Regions from separate parts of the Gordonia sp. WA4-43 genome, predicted to be linked through region 2. Evidence: riboswitches for the same ligand, from Rfam matches in the RefSeq annotation. Region 2 holds a riboswitch; the other holds the start of a gene.
What was found. A riboswitch is a leader RNA that binds a small molecule or an ion and turns the genes downstream of it on or off. The one in region 2 is predicted to bind S-adenosylmethionine.

Region 1: linked by a shared signal. The riboswitch ahead of LEL84_RS10565 (aminotransferase class V-fold PLP-dependent enzyme) and the one ahead of LEL84_RS23720 (bifunctional o-acetylhomoserine/o-acetylserine sulfhydrylase) in region 2 are both predicted to bind S-adenosylmethionine.

The regions. Positions count from the first base shown of each region.
Region 1 is NZ_CP084736.1:2,354,916-2,358,538, reverse strand. It holds gene LEL84_RS10575 (ERCC4 domain-containing protein) at 1-139, opposite strand, end outside; gene LEL84_RS10570 (isochorismate synthase MenF) at 201-1,277, opposite strand; SAM riboswitch class IV at 1,385-1,498, shown strand; gene LEL84_RS10565 (aminotransferase class V-fold PLP-dependent enzyme) at 1,518-2,444, shown strand; gene LEL84_RS10560 (hypothetical protein) at 2,441-2,941, shown strand; gene LEL84_RS10555 (inorganic diphosphatase) at 3,104-3,616, opposite strand.
Region 2 is NZ_CP084736.1:5,221,081-5,224,703, reverse strand. It holds gene LEL84_RS23725 (cutinase family protein) at 86-1,786, opposite strand; SAM riboswitch class IV at 2,055-2,175, shown strand; gene LEL84_RS23720 (bifunctional o-acetylhomoserine/o-acetylserine sulfhydrylase) at 2,237-3,571, shown strand; gene metX (homoserine O-acetyltransferase MetX) at 3,588-3,623, shown strand, end outside.

The DNA of each region.
Region 1 (3,623 bases), 2.6 Mb from region 2:
GGCAGTAGACCTTGCTGGTCCGCGGCCACGTCTCTCTCACCTTGAGGACAATGCCGTCGCTGCCGAGCGGGATACGTACGAGAAAGGGCAGCGAGGAGCCCTCTTCCGGGTTTCGGGCGATGATCAGATCGTCGGGCATCGAAGGTCAGCGTAACGGGCTGCGGTCGCCTGCGGTCGTGTTCGACCCCGAACCATCTCTGCTAATCGAGGCTGTCGATTCCGAACGCGTTCAGGACCGTCCGCAGCTTGAACGCCGTCTCCTCGAGTTCGCCCTGCGGGTCGGAGTGTTCGACGATACCGCCGCCGGCCCACGTCCGGAGGCTGCGACGATCGGCCTCGAGTTCGAGGCACCGGATGGTGACCATCCACTCCCCGTCGCCGGCGGCGTCGCACCAGCCGACCGCCCCCGCGTAGAAGCCGCGCTCACCCTCGACCTCGCGGATGATCTGCGCAGCAACATCACTCGGCGTGCCGCAGACCGCCGGGGTGGGGCCGAGCAGGAGTGCGAGATCGAGCGCAGTGGTCGCCGGGTCCCGAAGCCGCGCGCGGATCGGGGTGGCCAGATGCCAGACCTCCCCGGTCGACTGCAATTGCGGGGTCGACGGCGCGTCGACGTCGTCGCAGAGGTGTCCCAGCCGGTCTCGCAGGTGGTCGACGACGAAGGCGTGCTCGGCGAGGTCCTTTGCCGAGGAGAACAATCCGTCGGCAGCGGCGCGGTCGACGACCGGGTCGGGTGACCGCGGCGCCGATCCCGCGTACGGGTGGCAGGTGACGACGGAACCCGACTTGCGCAGCAACACTTCGGGACTCGCGCCCAACAGCCACGAACCCGAGCCGGTGGCCGCGCCGAGATCGACACCGAATGCGTTGTGTCCGGCATTGCCGCCCGCCAATGCGTCGAGAAGTCGCAGAGGCTCGACCTCGGCGTCGAGCACGATGTCGACGCTGCGGGCGAGGACGACCTTGCCGACGTCGCCGGCGACGATCCGCTTCACCGCGTGCGCGACCCGTTCGCGGTGCTCGTCGGCCGTGGGGTACAGGGTCGTCGACACCGGCGTGCGCGTCAGTGGCGGCCCGCCCGCCAGCGGCGCCGCGTCGACGTGCAGGACTTCGGGCACCACCAGCGCGGCGGGGTCGGCGAGGTCGAAGGGGATCGCGCCGGTCAGACCGTCGACGGTCCCGGCGCGCAGGGCGGCCGAGGCGGCGTCGACGTCGGTGAACGCACGGACCGCGCCCATGCCCCGCACGGTGCCGTGCGGGCGGGACAACACGAACACATCAGTCGCTGACACCCCTGACACGCTACAGGTAAGTGTGCCCTAACTTCCGATCACGTTGAGTGAAAATTGACACGTCCGCGCGAGATCGACGACCCTTGGTCGTAGGTCATGAGTGCCAGTGACAAGCCCCGGCTCGCTGGTCGGCAACCCTCCTTCGCGGTGGGGTGCTCCGGGTGACGACCCGGCCGCGTACCGACCGGACGCGGCAAGCGCGAATTGTCTGAGGAGTTTCCTGCCGTGACCGCTGTCCTGTCCGCACCCGCCGGTCGTCTGTCGCCAGCAGTCGACGTCCGCCTCGACGCCGCCCGGGAATCGGTGCGGCAGTTCGTCCGTGCGCGAGTCGACGACACCATCGTGTTCACCCGCGATCCCGCCGGTGCCCTCGACCTCGCGGCGCGCATCACTCCTGGCGACGTCGTCGTCCTCGACATCGGGTCGGGCGCCGACCTGCTGCGGTGGTGCGCACCACGGCATGGGCGCGACCGGGCGCGGTTCGTCCCGGCCTGCGAGACCATCGAGGACACCTTGGTCGCGCTGGAGACCGAGCTCGCCTCGGCGCCGGCATCGCTCCTGGTCGTGGCCGCAGTATCGGACATCACCGGCGAGGTGCTGCCGATCGGCCGGCTCGCCTCGCTCGCGCACCGGTCCGGGGCCCGCATCCTGGTCGACGCCGCGCAACTCGTCGGGCACCGGCCCGTCTCCGTCGTCAGCCACGGCATCGACTACCTGGCGTTCGGTGCACCGGGTCGGAAGACGGACGGCGCCGGCGTCCTCATCGGCCGTCGTGACTGGTTCGACGCCGCCGACGTCGACGTCTCGCCCGACGCCGACGGCGTTCCCGGGGCGATCGCGGTCGCCGAGGCGTGTCGGGTGCTCGCCGATCTCGGACCCGAGACGATCGGGCTGCACGAACGCCGCCTCGCCGAACGTCTCGACGCCGGCCTGGCCGCGATCGGCGGCTTCACGCCGCGGCGGATCTTCACCGATTCCACGGACCGCGCGGGGATCGCGGGCTACACCGTCGACGGCCTCGCACCGCCGGCCGATACGGTGCGCGCGAGTTTCGGAGCGGGCACCACCGTCGACGACATCGACCGGATTCTCGATGCATTCCGGGCGCGAACCGAACAGACCGACCGAACTCGACCAGGGGTGAACAGATGACCATCGAACTCGACGCACGTGCTGACCGCGGCACCGTGATCGCCGCACCGACTGCCACCCCGACGGCCCCGATCAGCATCGGACGTCCGGGATTCCAGATCGCGCTCGCGGGAGACGAACTCGCACAGACGTTTCCGATCGTGGTGCGGCGTGAGACCCTCCGCGAGGCGCAGCGCGCCCGCTCCCTGCTGCGGGCCGGCAGTCACGATCAGGCCAAGTTCGTGGTCGCACTCGAGGTGGAGGTGGCCGTCGCGCCGGACGCCGCGTCGGCGCGCGTGGCGGCTGCTGCGGCGGTGGACGCGTCGTCGGAGACGAGTTCGGGGACCATCCGCTACATCGGGACGACTCACGGACTGATCACACTGGTCCGCGACATCTACGCAGCCGAGGTCGCCGACGCCGTGATCCTCATCCCGATCGACGGCGCGGCCACCGAACGCCGCATCCGCGAACAGATCCTGCCGGTGCTCGCCGAGCAGCGGTACCGCGTGGCCTGACCCACTGCTGGTTGAGCCGGCACCGAGCGCAGCCGCCGGGCCGAGCAAGCGACGAAGGAGCGCGTCGAGGTCGAGGAGCCGAGTCGAAGCCACCTGGTGAACAGACAAGACCGCCGGCACCATCGCGAATGATGGTGCCGGCGGTCTCGTGTGCGGGAGAGATCAGCCGCGCGAGGGCTCGTTGGCCGCGTCGGGGTGCGCAGCGAGGCGATCGATGGCCTCCTGTGCGATCTTCTCGGCCTGGTCGCGGCCGACCCATCCGCCCGGGTCGACCTCCTTGCCCGGCTCGAGGTCCTTGTAGTGCTCGAAGAAGTGGGCGATGGGTCCCAGCTCGTATTCGGACACGTCGGAGATGTCCTTGATATGGTCCCAACGCACGTCCTTGGCGGGGACGCAGAGGAGCTTGTCGTCGCCACCGGCCTCGTCGGTCATGGTGTACATGCCGACGACCCGTGCGCGCACGATGATGCCGGGGAACACCGACTCGGGGAGCAGGACCATCGCGTCGAGCGGGTCGCCGTCCTCACCGAGGGTGCCGTCGATGTAGCCGTAGTCGGCCGGGTAGCCCATCGAGGTGTACAGGTAGCGGTCGAGGTAGACCTTGCCCGTCTCGTGGTCGACCTCGTACTTGTTGCGGCCACCTTTGGGGATCTCGATGGTCACATCGAATTCCACAGTTCCT
Region 2 (3,623 bases):
TGCCAACCCGCGCCCGTCAGCGCTGATTCCTCAGCCGGTGGTGAGTTCATTCACAAGCGCAGTGGCCTGAGTATCGCGCGGGGTGTCAGTCGCCGGCTTCGGAGCCCCCATCGCTGTCGGGCTCGGACGGGTCTGGGGAGGGCCCGTCCGGGTCCGAAGCCGTGTCGGACGAGCCGGCCCTCTCGCCGTCCTCTCCCCCGTGACCGTCGGTTCCAGACGTCTCGACATCGCTTCCCGAGGGATCGGTGACGGCCGGCGAGTCGTCGTCTCGAGGCGGGGCAGGCGCGGGGTCCGCGTCGGGCGTATCGGTCTCGGCATCGTCGCCCGTGTCGGCACCCGAGGACGTGTCGGTCGTGTCGCCCACCGGGGGCTGCTCGGCCGGTGACGGGTCGGTGGCATCCGGTTCGGCACCCCGGGCCGCCGACGGCTCGGACGAGGGGCCGGACCCGCCCACTTCTTCAGCGCGGACCGGCCCCACGGACTCGTCGGGTACGGCTGCCAGTCGCGCGAACGTGGACGATCGCAGGTGCGACGTGTCCGCCGCGAGAATCGTGACGGCGCCGGCCTCCGACGCCACCGGCCCGATGATCGCGCCCGCCCAGTACCGGACGAAGTTGACCGGCAGCAGGACGATGCTGCGCACGCTGGCAGCCAGGGCGCTGACACCGCGCACGAACCGAGCCGGTGTCGCGGTGACGATGCCCTGCAGGATGTCCTCGAAGACGAAGATGTCGGGTAGGTATGCGCCGTACCCGAGACGTGGGAGTGGCGGCAGCAAGCCCTGCACCAGCCGGACCACCGGCTGCAGATTCGCCAGTTCGATGCCGAACGGAAGCCCGATGGTCGGGCGATCCGACAGGAAATCGCCGATGGTGCCCCGGTAGCCGAGGTCACGAGCCCAGCCCTGGACGAGCTCGGCGAACGCCGAGCTCGCGCCGACCATGCAGACGCCGTCCGCACAATCAACCGGGCGATTCGTCCACGTGTATCCCGACACCAGAGGGTTACCCGACATCTGCTCGGGATACAGGAAATGTTTGACCTGGTAGCCGAGGATGCCGTCGATGGCGCCGATCGGGTCGTAGACGGGATCGGGCAGATCGCAGATCGGGTCGCCCTCGATGCACACCGACACGACCCGGTCATTGACCGTCCCGAAGCCGGCGTCCGTACTGTCGGCACCACGCGACCCCGACATGGTCAGACCCGGGATGATCCCGATCAGCGACAACTCGATACCTCGCCCGGTCTTGTCACCGGCCTGCCGCGGATCCGAATACAGCTCGCCCGACACCCCGACGTCGGAGATCACGACGTCGTCGCTGGGATCGTCGGGCGTGTTCGCGACATCGAACTTCCGGCCGTTGCCGATACCGGCGAGCACGTCTCCAGCGATGCGCGCCCCTTGCGAATAGCCCGTCACCACCACCGGCGCCTCGGACCCGCACGCTTCTCGATACGACGAGATCGCCGACGCCGTCGATGCGATTCCCTGTTCGGTGCTGCGGTCGTACCCCGTCGCTCCGAGCGGCCATATGGTTGCCGGGTAGGGAGCGTTGATCACCTCATAGTCCTGCTTGCGGTACCGCTCCTTGACGCCCTCGAGCAATAGCGACTCAGCGTCGACGGTCCCCCCGACCACCACGACGGCACCGCTGCACGAGGGGCCGCCGGCTGTCGCCGCCGCCACCCCCGTGAAGCCGAATGCGGCGAGGGTCGACATCGTCGACATCCAGGCGACCAACAGAGCGACCCGTCGGGTCCGGAGATGAGCCATCACGGCCATGAGCGCTCCTGTGCGAACCCGGACCACCTGAGCGGAGCATTCCGGTGCAGCCGGGGCTGTCCCGAACGCTAGATCCGCGATCGCGGAACCGACAGCACCCTGAGCGTCGCTAACTACCGTGACCAGCGGTTTTGTATCTGAACACACCCGATTTCACTCGGTCGGAGGACAGCCACCGGCACCCTTCCGGTGCACTTCTCAAGGGTTGGGCGCGGCCTGACCGGGACGGTTCTCGGGCCCTCACATCCGTGTTATATCCTTGTCGCCAGGTCATGAGTATCAGCGCGAAGCCCCGGCTGGCTGATCGGCAACCCTCCTTCCGCGGTGGGGTGCTCCGGGTGATGACCGGGTTGCGGGATCGCAGTGGCGATCCCCGGCAAGCGCGGGTCCGAAGGTCGGACCCCAACAGGGTCGAGTTGCCCTGCCGACCGTAGAAAGTGATGAATCGCCATGTCTGATGTCCCTGACGGCACCCTCGACAGCAACGATCCCAGCGAGAACTGGAGCTTCGAGACGAAGCAGATCCACGTCGGGCAGTCCGCGGACGCGGTGACCAATGCCCGTGCGCTGCCGATCTACCAGACGACGTCGTATGTCTTCAACGACACCCAGCACGCAGCCAATCTCTTCGGTCTCGCCGAACCGGGCAACATCTACACGCGCATCATGAATCCCACGCAGGATGCCGTCGAGCAGCGGATCGCCGCGCTCGAGGGCGGCGTCGCCGCGCTGCTCGTCGCATCGGGACAGGCCGCCGAGACCTACGCGATCCTCAACGCCGTCGAGACCGGCGGGCACGTGGTGTCGAGCCCCCGCCTGTACGGCGGCACGTACAACCTCTTCCACTACACACTGCCCAAGCTCGGGGTCGAGGTGAGCTTCGTCGAGGACCCGGAGGATCCGGCGTCGTGGCAGACCGCGGTCAAGGACAACACCCGGGCGTTCTTCGGTGAGTCGATCTCCAACCCCAACAACGAGATCCTCGACATCTCGGGGATCGCGGAGGTCGCGCACCGCAACGGCGTACCCCTCATCATCGACAACACCGTCGCCACCCCGTACCTGATCAGCCCGCTGGCCCACGGCGCCGACATCGTCGTGCACTCGGCGACGAAGTACATCGGTGGTCACGGCACCGCGATCGGCGGCGTCATCGTCGACGGCGGCACCTTCGACTGGCGGGTCCAGCGCGACGGGAAGGACCTGTTCCCCGGTTTCACCACGCCGGACCCGAGCTACCACGGTGCCGTCTTCGCCGACCTGGGCGCGCCCGCCTTCGCACTCAAGGCACGCGTGCAGTGGTTGCGTGACACCGGCGCGGCGATCTCCCCGTTCAACGCGTTCCTGTTGGCACAGGGCCTGGAGACGCTGAGTCTGCGCATCGAGCGCCACGTCGCCAACGCGCAGAAGGTCGCTGCCTTCCTCGAGGCACACCCGCAGGTCGAGTCCGTGGCGTACGCGGGCCTGGAGTCCTCGCCCTGGTACAAGCGCGGTCAGGAACTGGCCCCGAAGGGTCAGGGTGCGATCATCGCCTTCGAGATCCAGGGCGGAGTGGACGCCGGCAAGAAGTTCGTGGACGCGCTCAGCCTGCACAGCCACGTCGCCAACATCGGCGATGTGCGGTCGCTGGTCATCCACCCCGCCTCGACCACCCACAGCCAGCTCACCCCCGAGGAGCAGCTCGCCGCGGGCGTGGCCCCGGGACTGGTCCGGCTCGCCGTGGGCATCGAGGGAATCGACGACATCTTGGCCGATCTCGAACAGGGATTCGCGGCGGCCAAGTGAAACAGGTGAGGCAGCTTTGTCGGTGAGTATCGACCTGAATGCGACAGCATCT